2 regions of the Methyloferula stellata AR4 genome follow, and region 2 is predicted to be linked to the other one. Evidence: predicted binding sites of a transcription regulator. Region 2 holds the regulator's gene; the other holds the start of a gene.

Region 1 (7,218 bases), 960 kb from region 2:
AGCACGGTCAACACGCAATATGGTCCCTGTCCTAAAACCGAGCCGCTAAAAGCAATGATGGCCAAGGCAAATCTTTCGTCCGTCTGGGACAATTACTGCCTGAAAACGACCGAGGTGGATTACACCGCAGCTGATGGGACGCCATACGCGCTTGGCAATTCGGTTATAGAGCGGATCGTCGGCAATGGGACTGTCGCGGCTTCATCCTGCATCTCATGCCACGCCTACGCCTCGTTCGGAGCAAATGGGCGGCCAACTGCGAGCGCGACGGCGATGCTGCCCTATAATCCGACAGGTAATCCAATTCCCGGCGTGCTTGCCGGGTCGTTGCAGTTCGACTTTATGTGGGGTGTATTGCTGGCGCCGGGAGATGCCTCACTCGGCCGCCAGCCTTAGATTCTCGCGCACGTTTGCGCGCAGTGAGTCGATCGGCTCATATTTGCCGTCGCGTTTGCAATGCCAGAAGGTCCAGCCATTGCAGGCGGGCAGGCCCTGCGCCAACGCGCCCACTTTATGGATCGAGCCGATGATGGCGCCGAGCGCCAGTGTGCCGTCGGCACGCACAAGGGCGCTGTGGCGATGCTTGACATCGACCAGGGTTTCGCCGGCGCGGATGAGGCCTGCTTCGACCAGCGCCGAAAAGGCGATGCGAGGCTCGGATCTTTTGCTCGGTGCCGCGGCCAAAACGTCCGCGGGCAGAGGTTCGGCCAAGGCGATGCGCGCGCGGGCCGCCTTGGCATAGGCTTCGTCGCGTTCGATGCCGACAAAGGTCCGCCCGAGTTTTTTGGCGACCGCGCCCGTCGTGCCGGAGCCGAAGAAAGGATCGAGCACGACATCGCCAGGGTTCGAGGCGCTGAGCATCACGCGCTGCAAAAGCGCTTCGGGCTTTTGCGTCGGATGAGTCTTGCGGCCCGAAGCTTCTTTCAGGCGCTCGGCGCCGGTGCAGATTGGCAGGAACCAGTCGGAGCGCACCTGGCAATCGTCATTGCCGGCTTTCAGCGTCTCATAATTGAACGTGTAATTTTTGGCTTCCGCGCTTTTCGAGGCCCAGATCATCGTTTCGTGTGCATTGGTAAAACGGCGGCCGCGGAAATTCGGCATCGGATTGGCTTTGTGCCAGACGATATCGTTCAAGATCCAGAAGCCGAGGTCCTGGAGAATCGTGCCGACGCGAAAGATGTTATGATATGACCCGATGACGAAGATCGTCGCGTTTTTCTTCATCACGCGGCGGGTGGCCTGGAGCCATGCGCGGGTAAAATCGTCGTAATGCGAAAAGCTCGCGAACTTGTCCCAGTCGTCATCGACCGCATCGACGAGGCTTTGATCCGGCCGCGACAAGGCGCCTTCGAGCTGGAGATTGTAAGGCGGATCGGCGAAGACGAGGTCGATGCATTCGTCTGGGAGCTGATCGAGCTTCGCCAGGCAATCGCCGACGAGAATCTCATTTTGCGGAAGCGCGTGACGCGCGCGCGCCCCGCGAAGCGGTAAAGAGAGGAGCGCCGCCGAAGTCTCAGGACGCGTGACCTTTAACTGAGACTTCGAGCCGGCCGCTCCGGCGCGCGCATTACGCATAAACAACACACCGGTTACGCAACTGACAAAGTCACATTGCCGAAGCCGGGTAAAAGCGGGTTTAAGGTGCTTAAATCAGCATGTGTCTTTTTCGAACGTCTTGATTAAAAATTTCTATTTTCGATCAAGACGTCCGCGCGCGACAGCTTCCGTTAACGATACGTAGTCCTACGTCAGTACCGGATCACGAAGGGCGAAAAGCTCATGCGATGGAACGGCGATGGCCCATGCAGCTCGATCGCGGCGCGATGCGCCTTCGTCGCATATCCGAAATGCTGGCTGAAACCATATTGCGGGTGATGCTGGCAGAGACGCCGCATCGTCCGGTCGCGCGTGACCTTGGCGACGATGGAAGCTGCGGCGATCGAGAGCGACGAGCCGTCGCCGCCGATGATCGTTTCGCCTGCGCAGAGGAGGCTTTCGGGCAGGTCATTGCCGTCGACCAGAACGTAAGTGGGCGAGACGGAAAGCGCGGCAAGCGCCCGGCGCATGGCGCAAAGCGTCGCCTGGCGGATATTGATGCGATCGATTTCGGCGGCGCTCGAAAAGGCGACGGCGACCGCGATCGCGCGGCGCATGATCTCCTCGAAGAGCTGTTCGCGCACATAGGGCGGCAGAAGCTTGGAGTCGTTTAGACCCTTCGGCAGGTTGCGCGGGTCGAGCACGACCGCAGCCGCGGCAACCGGCCCTGCAAGAGGTCCACGTCCGGCTTCGTCAATGCCGGCAATCGGCCACAGGCCCTTCGCCGCGAGCGATTTTTCGCGTCTGAAATGGGGTTTGGGCTGGGGATTGAGGGTCGGCATAGCCAAATGCAGCAAAAACCAGCGGCGTTTTGATGTTTTTGGCTGGACCTGCCAAAAAGCCACGAAATGAGCTTAATAAGATTCGCGGATTTGACAGAGGGTCGCAAGCAAAGCTTTTGGGAAAACCAATCAAAATGTGGTTTTCCACTGCCAGATGACGCGGTGTGGGCGACCCGGATACGGAGACTGTGATGGGCGAAGAAGAAAAAGTCGTGACGGCTGAGCCGGTGGCCGGCGAGAAAACCGCAGGGCAGGCGGTGATGATTTCCCCGGCCAGCGAGCCCGACCAACTGGACAAGGCGGATAGCGAGCGTAATGCCGTCTTCGTCAAACTCGTCCGGGAAGACGGCGATATTATCGGGCTTGTCGCCTATTCGATCTATAAGCAAAACAAAGTCGACTGGCTGAATGCGTTTCAAAAGGCCCTGGGCCGCGGCCCGACCGACGCCGAGCTCAATTCTTATATTATCGGCGAGAGCACGCCGCGCCGCTTAGGCATTTACCGGCATCTTGCCGGCGCCACGCTCTCCGGCAATGGCCCCGACGCCGTTTCCGAGACCGCATGGCTCAGCAATTCGATCGCTGCGCGGCAAGGTGACCAGCGCAAACACGGCTGGGGCTGGATTCTCTCCTCGGTCCTGTCTTATGCGATCCTCGCCGCGGCGATTTTGATCGGCGTCTGGCTCGTCGCCCGCTACGGCCTGCCGGCGACGCGGTCCTAAATCCTCCCCGGGATCACGCTCCGGCTAAAACAGGCTCAATTGTTCCGCCCCGCGTTGCGGCGGAACAAAGAGGTCCGTGCGCAGCTTTTTCTTATTGCGGGTGAGGCCCAGCTTTTCCGAGGCTGCCTCGAACCGCCGGCCGATCATCCAGGCATAGGGCCCGGAGCCGGTCATGCGCTTGCCCCAGGTCGAATCATAGATCTTGCCGTCGCGCACGGAGCGGACGAGCGACAGGACATGGCGCAATTTGCCGGGGTAATGCGCAAGCAGCCATTCGCGGAAGAGATCGTGGAGTTCGAGCGGCAGGCGCAGCATCACATAGCCCGCCTCCGTGGCGCCCATCGCCTTGGCTCTCGTCAGGATCGTCTCGATCTCGGCATCGTTGATGGCTGGAATGATCGGCGCGACGAGCACCGCCGTCGGGATGCCCGCTTCCGATAATTGCTTGAGCGCGTCGAGGCGCTTTTCGGGCGCCGCCGCGCGCGGTTCCATCTTGCGTGCAAGCAAGGGGTCGAGCGTCGTCACCGACAGCGCGACTTTGACGAGACCCTGTTTGGCCATAGGCGCGAGCAGATCGAGATCGCGCAAAATCAGCGCCGACTTGGTGACGATCGCGACCGGGTGTTTGGTCCGATGCAGGACCTCCAAAACCCCGCGCATCACCCTTTGTTCGCGCTCGATCGGCTGATAGGGATCGGTATTGGTGCCGATCGCGATCACCTTCGGTTGATAGCGCGGGGCCGATAATTCGCGTTCGAGCAGGTTCGCGGCGCTAGCCTTGCTGAAGAGCTTGGTTTCGAAATCGAGGCCGGGCGAGAGCCCCATATAGGCATGGGTCGGCCGTGCGAAACAATAAATGCAGCCATGTTCACAGCCACGATAGGGATTGATCGAACGGTCGAAGGAAATATCGGGCGAGTCGTTTCGCGTGATGATATGGCGCGGACGCTCGATCGTGATTTCGGTCTTGAGCGGCGGCAGTTCCTCCGTAAGGTCCCAGCCGTCGTCTTCCGGCTGGCGCGACAAAGGCTCGAATCGGCCGCTTGCATTGCTGAGCGCGCCACGCCCGCGCCGCCGCGAATCGGCGCGCATTTCGCGCTCGGCCGCCGCCTGTTCGGCCGATACCGGCCCAGTGCTCCGGCTTGCCGCTTGAACTTGACTGGATGCCATGATCAATCCTTTCCAGCCCTTCAAAAGGACCGGTAACATAACGGGACAGATATAGAACAAAATAGGAACTGTCAAATTTAAACCTGTGGAAAACGGGAATTACTTGTCACGATCAAGCTCGGTTTGGTGAGTCGGCAATGGCCTCAGCAATTGTTTTTCTCAGCGGAAAAGACGCTGAAGGCGGGCGGCAGGACCCGGCTTTGGCCTTCACCCGCAGCCTAGGCGCTCTCGTGCCCGCCGCAGTGGCTGGGCTCATCCGAGACGTGACGATCGCGGGATTGCCGCGGCAGGGGCTCGGCACCATCGCAGATCACGCCGGCTGCGGCTTTGTCGAGGCGGATGCGCCGGATGATTGGCTGCGCGAGGCCCTGGCCTTGGCCAAAGGGCCAGATTGTCTGCTTGTGCGGGCGGGTTTCGTGCCGGGCCTGGGCTTCATCGAAGAGCTGCGCGATTTGGAACATCGTCCAAACGCGCGGGGAGTCTTCCGCGCTGAGCCGGCCGCTTGGCACCAGCGGCTTGCGCCGAGGCTGGCACCCGTCGCCGCGGCCATAGCGCCTCTGGATCTATGGCGTGCGCAGGAGCGCACTGATTTTCAGCGCATGGCGCGCGGCCTCAACGGCCGCACGCTGCGCACCAGAATGCACCGGGTCGGCTGAGCCTATTCGCTCGCCCGCGAAAACGTATTGCAGGAATCGATCTGGCCGGACTTCAACCCGGTTTCCAGCCATTGCTGTCGTTGCGCTGCCGAACCATGGGTGAAGGAATCAGGCACCGCATAGCCTTGCGAGGCCTTTTCCAGCCGGTCGTCGCCGATCGCCTGCGCGGTTGCGATCGCCTTCTCGACATCGCCCGCCTGCAGGACATGATATTTGGCGTTGGCATTATTGGCCCAGACGCCTGCGAGGCAATCGGCCATGAGCTCGGTGCGCACCGAAAGCGCATTCGCCTGCGTCTTGCTGCCGGAGCGGGCTTCCGCCGCCTGAACCTTTGACAGAATCCCGAGCTGATCTTGAATGTGATGGCCGATCTCATGCGCGATCACATAGGCATAGGCGAAATCGCCGCCGCCGCCATATTTGGTCTTCATGTCGCGGAAGAAGGATGTGTCGAGATAGACCCTTTGATCCTTCGGACAATAGAAGGGACCCATCGCGGCTCTGGCGCCGCCGCAGGCCGAATCCGTCGCACCGTTGAAGAGCACGAGCTTCGGCGGCACATATTTGATGCCCTTTTGCGCCGGCAGCACATCCGACCAGACATCTTCGGTCTGCGCCAGAATGGCGGCGACGAATTGGCCGATCTGATCGCTCGGCGCGCCGGTCGTGCGCGACGGGTGCGTGCTCTGGCCGGGTTGAATCTGGCTCTGCTGCACCGACCCCTGGCGCGCATTGTTCAGCATTTCGGCGCCGCCGATCAGCAGTCTCGGATCGATGCCGAGCGCCCAGCCGATCAGGCCCAAGACCACGATGGCGCCAAGGCCGAGATGGCCCGTGCCGATCCCGGTGCCGCCGAAGCCGCCGCCGCCGTCGCCCGCATATTGTTCGTTGCGCCGGTCCTCGACATTGTCCGAGCGGCGATAGTCTTCCCATTCCATGGCGGGCTCCGGGCAAGAGCGGGATGAGGAAAAGTGTGAGCGGTTTTCCGCTCGCATCCCGCTCTAAGTTATTAGAATCGATCACGTTCATGATTTTTGATTGATTCAATCAAAAATCATCGTGATCTAAGGTGCTGGAGCCTTTCATTATAATATCGAAGCGCTTTTGTCGCCTCCGGCGCGAGGTGCCGGACGAGCACCGTCAGCCGAGCCTTTTTCTTGAATGGGTCTTCTCAGCGCTTCCAAGTCAGCACGGAAGAAGCGACGTAATTCCATAGCGAGCCGACCACGGCGCCGACGGTACCGGCTATCCACCATTCTCCGCCACCGGCCAGGATCATCGAGCCGACCTGGACATTGGCGGCACCGCCAAGGCTGCAGGAGAGGTAGAAGGTCAAAAGGCCCTGTATCAGAGCTAAGCCATGCAGGCGGCGGTCGCGATAGGTGAAGAGATTGTTGAGCAGGAAATTGAACGTCATCGCGCAGCAGACGGCGATCGTCTGGGCGGCCCAGAACGGCAATGAGCTCGCGATCATGAGGATCGCGAGTATGGCCAGATTGACGACCAGCCCCAACGCGCCGACGCCGAGAAACATCATCAGCCGTAACGGAACATATTTTCCGATCGTCTTGTCGGCGAGCAGCAGGGCATATTCGAAGGCGATCGCCGCATCGAGCTTGCTCTGGCCCGCGAGTCGAGGCCGGAATTGATAGGGCTCCTCGCAGACCTTGAGGGGCTTCGGCGCGGAAGCGACGATATCGAGCATGATCTTATAGCCGAGGCTCGAAAGATTTGGCAGCGACGCCAAGAAAGCATCGCGGCGAATGGCGAAGAAGCCGCTCATCGGATCGCTGAGCCGCACTTTGAGAAGGGTGGACGCGAGATGCGTCGCGAAACGGCTCATCCGGAGTCGCGCGTGCTCCCAACCATTGGTAGTGCCGCCCTCGGCATAGCGCGTGCCGACAGCGATGTCGGCGCCATCGTCGGTAACGGCTTTGAGCAGCCGCGGAAGAACGCGTTCGTCATGTTGAAGATCGGCATCGATCACCGCGAGCACAGGAGCCACGCTTGCGAGCATGCCTTCGACCACGGCCGTCGAAAGGCCACGGCGGCCGACGCGCCGGATCATCCGCACGCGTGGATCAATGAGGGCGATTGCGGTGAGGACCGAGACGGTGTCATCGGTCGATCCGTCATCGACGAAGATCGCTTCCCAAGCGATGCCTTGCAGCGCGACCGCAAGCCGCTCGACCAGCGGTCCGACATTCTCGCCCTCGTTGAAGGTCGGCACAATGACCGCAAGTTGCAGCGATTGCGGTGCAAGGGCGACGAATTGGGCGGGAGCAAGGGCAA
Region 2 (7,218 bases):
CCGAACAATGGCTGCGCGCCGACGCCGACGGGCGTCTTGCGCGCGCCGCCGTTCAGAAAGAGGCTTGCGACAAATGGGGTTGCGTGGGCCATCTGAAGGACGGCCGCGCGGTTTCGCTCGTCACCGACAAACAGGCTTTCGCCGAGGACTGTACGCGCGCGGCGGTGATCGTGACGCCGCTCTTTGCGCCGGGCGGCTGCGCCGCGCCGCTCATTATCGACCGCGACCGATTGAGAGATACGGGCGCTCTCACATTGAAGATCGTGGGCGACAGCTTGCTGATGCGCACCGCGCGGGCACCGGGCGAAGACCGCCCTTGGTCGCGGCCTCCGCCGCAACATTGGGGAAAGGCGTCTCCCCTGACCAATCGCGACGACGAAGACGCGATCGAAAGCGGCGGCGATGCTTTCGAGCAATAGATGTCTTATGCAGGCGCGGAGGTGAATACGATGCGCCCTTTGCTATCGTCACGCGACCACGCGTCTTCGACATCCGATAGCGGAATAGGATTGGTGGCGATCTGAAAGCCGCCCGGTACGGCCGCATGGAGGAGATTGCCGATCGCATTGACGAAGCGATCGAGTGGGATACTCCCGATGCCGCTGCCCATCAGCTCGATTGCAGAAGACCGCAGAGCCGCGCTCGGCAAGGCGATGTCCGACCCGCTGGCGGAGCCGACCTGAACGAAGCGGATCGGTATTGCATCGAGCCCGGCTTTCGCCCCGGCGATCAGCAGACGCTCGGCGCTTCTTCCCCATAAATAATCGATAACGACGTCGACGCCTTGCGCGAACTGCATCTTGAGCTCGTCTTCCAAGGCGGCGTCATCTGCGGCGAGCGGTATCGTGATATCGGCTCCAAGCGCCGCGATGGATTTTAAAGCATCGGCGTTGCGGCCCGTCGCAACGACCTTCTTCGCGCCGAGATATTTCGCGATCTGGACGGCGAGACGCCCCGCGGTGCCGGTCGCGCCATTGACCAGCACTGTCTCCCCAGCTTTTAGTTTTGCGCGTTCGACAAAGGCTGCCCATGACGACATGCCGGGATTGGCGATAGCTGCCGCCGTCACATCGTCGAGCTCGTCGGGGATGGCGAGGCATTGGGCGGAGGGCGCCACTGTCCGTTCGGCCATGCTGCCATAAGGCGCGCGCGGCATGACAAAATAGACCCTGCGGCCGTCGTCGAGCCGGCCCACGCCATCTATTCCCACACCAAAAGGAAACCGCTGCGACGAGCTGTAATGCGTCCCCGATGCGCGACTTTTCACGACAGGGCTGAGAGCGGCGGCGCTCACAGCGATGCGGCTTTCGCCATCGGACGGCGCGGGATCGGCGAAATCTCCATAAACCGGAATCAGCCCGGCGCCCTTCACGAGTGCAGCTTTCAAGATGTTTGCCTTTCCATATGCGCTTATTATGTGCATAATACACATATATGAGAGGCCGCCGATGCCGTCAAGCAAAAGAGTGCAAAATACACATATTAGCGCGCAGCTCAGGCAGTTCCATGACGCTTTGCTGGATATTGTCAGCGCCATGAACCGGCCGCAGCGCGATGAATTCCTCATCAAGGAAGCTGGGATTCCGCTCGACCGGGCGTTGTTTCCGCTATTGGTCGGCATCGAACGGTTCGGCCCGATCGGAGTCGTGGACTTGGCCGACAGAGCCGGGCGCGATTACACGACGGTCAGCCGGCAGGTCGCCAAGCTCGAAAGCCTTGGCCTTGTCGAACGTCAGGAGAGCGCCGCCGACCGGCGCGTGCGCGAAGCCGTCATCACGCCAAAAGGCAAGGCCATGACCGATCTTGTCGATGCGGCGCGCGACCGGATCGGCCGCGCGATTTTTAAGACATGGGACGCGCAGGATATCAGCGAGTTCGTTCGCCTCACTCGGAAGTTCGCCGATGCTGTGAAGGACGATCCGCCTGATCTATAATTTCTGGAGCGTCGCGGCCCTCCTTCTCCCGCAGCCGGGGAGAAGGAAATGGCGTCAATACCGCCGCAGCAGACCCACCAGCTTGCCTTGGATGCGCACGCGGTCTGGCCCGAAGATGCGCGTCTCATAGGCCGGATTGGCGGCTTCGAGCGCGATCGAGGCGCCGCGCTTGCGCAAGCGCTTCAAGGTGGCTTCCTCGTCGTCGATGAGCGCCACGATGATATCGCCGGTCTCGGCTGTCTCCTGCTTGCGGATGACCACGGTGTCGGCATCGAAAATGCCGGCCTCGATCATCGAATCGCCGCGCACTTCAAGCGCATAATGTTCGCCGGGCGAGAGCATGTCGGGCGGCAGGCTGATCGTATGGCTGCGGGTCTGTAGCGCGGTGATCGGCGTGCCCGCCGCGATCCGTCCCATCACAGGGATCGCGATGACGGAGCGGCTGAAATCATCATCGGGCAAAGCCGGGCTCGCGATCGCATGGACCCGGCCGAGATTGCCTTCGATCACGCTTGGCTCGAATTTTTTGCCGCGCGACGGAGACGGCGGTGAAGAGGAATCGGGCAGGCGCAGAATTTCGAGAGCCCGCGCGCGGTTCGGCAGGCGGCGAATGAAGCCACGCTCCTCAAGCGCGAGGATCAGCCGGTGAATGCCGGATTTGGACCGCAGATCGAGCGCGTCCTTCATCTCGTCGAAGGAGGGCGGCACGCCGGTCTCCTTCAGGCGTTCGTGGATGAAACGCAGCAATTCGTTCTGCTTCTTAGTGAGCATCTGTTCCTAATCCCCTAGGCGGCGTCGCCTTCCGCACACGCTCGAATCAAGCGCCGCATCCCCTCCATAGACTCAAAGAGCCTTAAACAAAGAGTGAACGTACTCTATATGTTCTCTCAACGCTGTGCAAGGGGTGGATATGGGCTTCAGCCGCGCGCCGGCAACGCTTGGGCATCAGCCAAGCGCGAGCTTTACGCGGTTCTCCGGTCGCGCTTCGCCTTTTAGCATAAGCCAGTCTTGAGGATTACGCCGCGTCCGTCTTGATCCACGACTTGAGACGCCCCTGATTCAGATCGGGCGCATCCGCTTCGAGCAGTCTTGAGGCCAGAAGCGCCGCCTCGGTCCGGCTCCTGAGTTTCAAGCGTTGCAAGATCGCCGATACATGTAGCTTGATCGTATAGGGCGAGCGAAAGAGAGCCGCGGCGATCTCCTTGTTCGTCTTGCCTTCTCCGAGGAGACGGAGAACCTGCATCTGACGTTCGCTCAGGAGCGAGCCAAGAGCCTCATCGGGCGCGCAGGGCTTTTCTCCGTTTTCAAGCGAAGGCGGAGCGGTGAACTGTCCTTCGATCATCTGACTTAATTGCGAGGCGAGCGTCTGTGAAACCGAGTGCTCGATGGCGTCGCTGATCGTTACCGAACCAGCGCTCGGGTCGGGCTCGACCAGGATCGGACGCGCATGGGTCAAATGCGGAAGCATGTCCGTGAGATTGACATGCAGGAGCGCAACTCCTGTCGGCCGATCGAGCGAGAGCGGCAATCCGATGAGCGAATACCATCTTTGCTCGCTCGACGAATGGCAGGGATAGATGAAGGTCAGGACATCGATCCGGCCTGCCAGCAACTCTCGAAGATCCTCGACGAGCCGCGGTGCCTGCGGTCCGTCAAATTGGCAATATTGAAAATAGTTCGTGCCAATTCCGAAATCCGGCATATGCAGCCCATTTTTACGGGCGAACTCTTTCCATGTGTCGTTGACCGATATGATCCGCCCGGTGGCATCGAGAATGACCGCGCTTACGGGTAGCGCTTTCAGCGCCTGAAAGGCCCCGGCTGCGTCTGTCTCATTCAAGTGATCAGACATTGGAGCGGATCCACAGACAGCACCGAGATGAATGCATTGCATTTTATTAAAAAGCGGCATTCGCCCAGCGCATCAGCCAAGGCTTATAACAGTCCTTTCGGCCTATTGCACCGATCGCAGTCAACATGAGAACTCGTCTTTCATCCTTGATCTAGCTCAAGGGGGAGGACGCGATTGTTGACGTGCTACGGCACTTTCATGCCACAGATTGGAGCAGGCAAAATGATGAATCTCACCGAAAGCGATTTCGTGCTTCAATTGGTGGAAACGGAACATAGAAGCGCGAATACCTTTCAGCTCGTCATGAGCCTCGTTCGTCTTAAGCTCAACCAAACAGCCGATCCCTCGGCGCGGGATCAATTGGCGTGGATCAACGATATTCTTCTAACCATCTGTGTCCTTCAACGACGCCTGCAATGTTATGGAGAAACAAATTTCGGTCATTACCTCACCGAGTTTGTAGAAAGCTGGCAATCCGTGCTCAAGGATCAAACGGTTCGCATCGAAGCCGATGTTGATTCCATCGACTTGAGCCCAGGCGTTTCGTCCACGCTGGCTTTGATCGTCCAGGAGCTGGTGACCAATAGCGTTAAGCACCACCTCGGCGACGTCGAAGGGCGTGTCCAAATCAAATTCAAACGCAAGGGTCCCGAGGCGGAACTGACTATCTCGGATAATGGTACGGGCTTGCCGCAAGAGGCGCTGAAATCCGAGGGCCTCGGGCTGAACATAATGAAACGATTGAGCGCCGCCATCGGCGCACAAATGGAAATCGAGAACGGATTTCCGGGAACGATCGCACGGATACGGCTTCCGTTGCTCGCCATGAATCCCTGCAGCGCCGAGATGCGCACCGGCGTTTGAAACCTTACGCGGCGGAATGCCGTCACCCGCGCATACGAAGGCCGCCTTGCGGCGGCCCCCGGCAACACATTATTGAACTGCGCGGCGTCGCCGCGGATCGACTACCAGCAGGGTCGACACCAGCAGCGATACGGACCGCAGGCCCTGACATAGCCCGGACCGCACCAGCGGCCCCATCCCCGGCAGGCGGCTTCTTCGACTGGCGTATAATTGCGCGCGGTTCCCACGACATTCGCGGCGCCACGTAACGTTTGGGCACCTGCTGGCATTCCACTTATCAAAATCGCGGCTGTTGCGGTGAGCGTAACGATCAGTTTGCGCATCGCTTCCCTCCCTAAAATAAATATACGGGCCGTTTCGGCCGCGCGACGATAGCGCCAAAGACACCCGGTAAAAAGCACCCCGGCGGCTTGAGGACGAAGGGAGCGTTTCAGGGATTCGTCCAATGATTCGTTGGGTGAACAGCTGCCACCCGTCCGCCGCGGGGAAAGAAAGCTTAAAATATAAGCATTGAGAAGGATGATTCTTGCCCACAGGGGCTTGAAAATAGGCATAATTCGCGGCATAGAGACGGCGTCTCATCCATTGCCTCCCCCGGCAAGTGCGTTTTCAGAGAGTGTCGGCATCCATGCTCCAAAAATTTGTGATCCTCAGAGGCGATTGCGGCAAGCCGTTGAAGGGCGTGTTCATGACCGCCGAGGAAAGCGAGATCATCGTCGGCGATCCCGATCGGCTGTCCGATATCGAAACGGGCGACCACGGCATTGTCAGCGTCTCTTACGAGAGCGTCTTCAATTTCGAGGAAGATGCCTATCAGCAGCTTTTGCGCGAATGGGAAACCTCGAACGAGACGAGTTCGGACGCGTGGCGGCGTCTCGGCCATCTCGAGCTGCCGAACGATGCGGACGACCATTCCTGCCACCGTTGGTGCTGATAAAAGCGCCCGCGCGACAGACGCCAGATCAAGGGCTCCCTTCGGGGAGCCCTTTTGCTTTTGCTGGATGACGATCTCGTCGCATTTTGCTCACGCTGGAGCGACCATCGTCCTCCTTCGGCCGCTGGCCTGGCCGGAAGCGAAGTCCATCGATCTTTGAATTTATGGCCGTTCTGCTTTGAGCGTGACGGTTGTGGGCTTGCGCGCTTCGCCGGCAGGAACACCGCCGGTCGCCGTGATCGCAATTACATTGCCGGTGATCTTTACCGTGCCATCCCAGCGGTCACCCAGCGCGACGCTGCGGAGTACCGTAAGATTGAGGCGGTCGTAAAGCTTGCCTTCCAAATCGAAGCCGCGTCCGGCTTGCGCATCCAAAATATGCAGCGTGTAGAAGACACCGGATCCGCCGCCGCTATAAGACGCGATGACCACGAGCAGCTTGTTCTCGGTCGCGCCGATGAAGCGATAGGCGGACTCCTCCGTGAGATCGTCGCCGATGCGCTTATGCGTCTGCGTGAACCAGTCTCCGTTGGCTTTAATATCGTCGAAATAGAGATTGCTGCCGATTGCCGCCTTCACATCGATCGTGACGATGATGCTGCCGGAATCGGCCATGTCTCCGTCGCCCATATCGCGGAAGACTTCGGGCGGCACGGGCTTGCCATCGATTGTGAATGTTTTCCGCAATTCATCGAGCGGCGCTGAAGGTGATTTTGCCAGCGCGGATGTCCCGCCTGCCGGAAGGACAAGGCTCGCAAGAAAAATAACGACGGGGCAGGCAAGGCTAAAGACCGCGCGCGACGGTCTCGGCCTACGGCTCATGCGTCCTTCAGCCATCGTGTTAAAAGATCCCGGACCGACCAGCGTTTGGTGTGAATATTATCGATCTTCCAGCCACCGGTCTCGCGCAGGAAATCATAAGTCACGACGAAAGGGCCGTCGGACCGCACATAGGGTTTTTGATAGACGAGCTCGACCGCGACGGTCGCTGTATCGGCGGTTTGAATCTGCAGCCTGGCCGTGAAGCTTTCGAGCGTGAGGCCGTTGGTATCGGCCGTCAGGTCGAAATCGATCGGACCGGCATCGCCATCGGGCGGCTTCTTCGCGTCGGCCTTCGCCCAAAGGGCCAGCAGAGATTTCGATAGATATTTGCGCCGCTCCTTCGGTTCGAGCCAGGAGGAAGCAGCTTCTTTGATCGCCTGCCGGTAGATTGCCGAGATGACGGCGACGGGTTCTTCGGTGGCGATGATGGTCGCCGCTGCAGACTGCCGCGCCTCTTGAAGAGGCGCGATCAGCAATGCCGCCAGAACCAGGCCGAGAGCGGCGCGCGGCTTCAGAGCCAGCGTCGCGGCCCGACGGACGGCGGCCCGCCCGCCGACGGATAGACTTGGCCGGCAATCACCCGCCAGACGATGAGAACGATAATCGCCCCGATCGTCGCGCCGATGAAGCCTGCGCCCTGGTCCTCATGATACCAGCCGATCTTTTGACCGATAAAGGTCGCGACAAAGGCGCCGATGATGCCGAGAATCACCGTCAGGATGAACCCTTGCGGGTTGTTCGGGGCCGGTGAAAACCAGCGGGCCAGCATTCCGGCGACGAAACCTACGGCGATGATCCACAAAATGTGCGAA

The links. The regulator LexA, encoded in region 2, represses DNA repair genes until DNA is damaged. The targets are predictions, from matches to a motif close to TGTTCNNNNTGTGTTCNG.
Region 1: a site for LexA is predicted at 4,323-4,340, ahead of A3OQ_RS0117100 (PA0069 family radical SAM protein). Genes of this name have one in related genera too.

Annotation. Positions count from the first base shown of each region.
Region 1 is NZ_ARWA01000001.1:3,464,278-3,471,495, reverse strand. Features, by position in the region: gene A3OQ_RS23735 (hypothetical protein) at 1-396, shown strand, start outside; gene A3OQ_RS0117115 (site-specific DNA-methyltransferase) at 376-1,575, opposite strand; gene A3OQ_RS0117110 (ribonuclease HII) at 1,749-2,378, opposite strand; gene A3OQ_RS0117105 (hypothetical protein) at 2,570-3,100, shown strand; gene A3OQ_RS0117100 (PA0069 family radical SAM protein) at 3,125-4,270, opposite strand; gene A3OQ_RS22840 (hypothetical protein) at 4,408-4,926, shown strand; gene ypfJ (KPN_02809 family neutral zinc metallopeptidase) at 4,929-5,864, opposite strand; gene A3OQ_RS0117085 (glycosyltransferase) at 6,098-7,218, opposite strand, start outside.
Region 2 is NZ_ARWA01000001.1:2,505,615-2,512,832, forward strand. Features, by position in the region: gene A3OQ_RS0112290 (ComEC/Rec2 family competence protein) at 1-419, shown strand, start outside; gene A3OQ_RS0112295 (quinone oxidoreductase family protein) at 425-1,387, opposite strand; gene A3OQ_RS0112300 (MarR family winged helix-turn-helix transcriptional regulator) at 1,449-1,934, shown strand; gene lexA (transcriptional repressor LexA) at 1,989-2,705, opposite strand; gene A3OQ_RS0112310 (LuxR C-terminal-related transcriptional regulator) at 2,950-3,786, opposite strand; gene A3OQ_RS0112315 (sensor histidine kinase) at 4,009-4,650, shown strand; gene A3OQ_RS0112320 (hypothetical protein) at 5,279-5,584, shown strand; gene A3OQ_RS0112330 (hypothetical protein) at 5,747-6,406, opposite strand; gene A3OQ_RS22225 (hypothetical protein) at 6,403-6,882, opposite strand; gene A3OQ_RS0112340 (GlsB/YeaQ/YmgE family stress response membrane protein) at 6,918-7,218, opposite strand, start outside.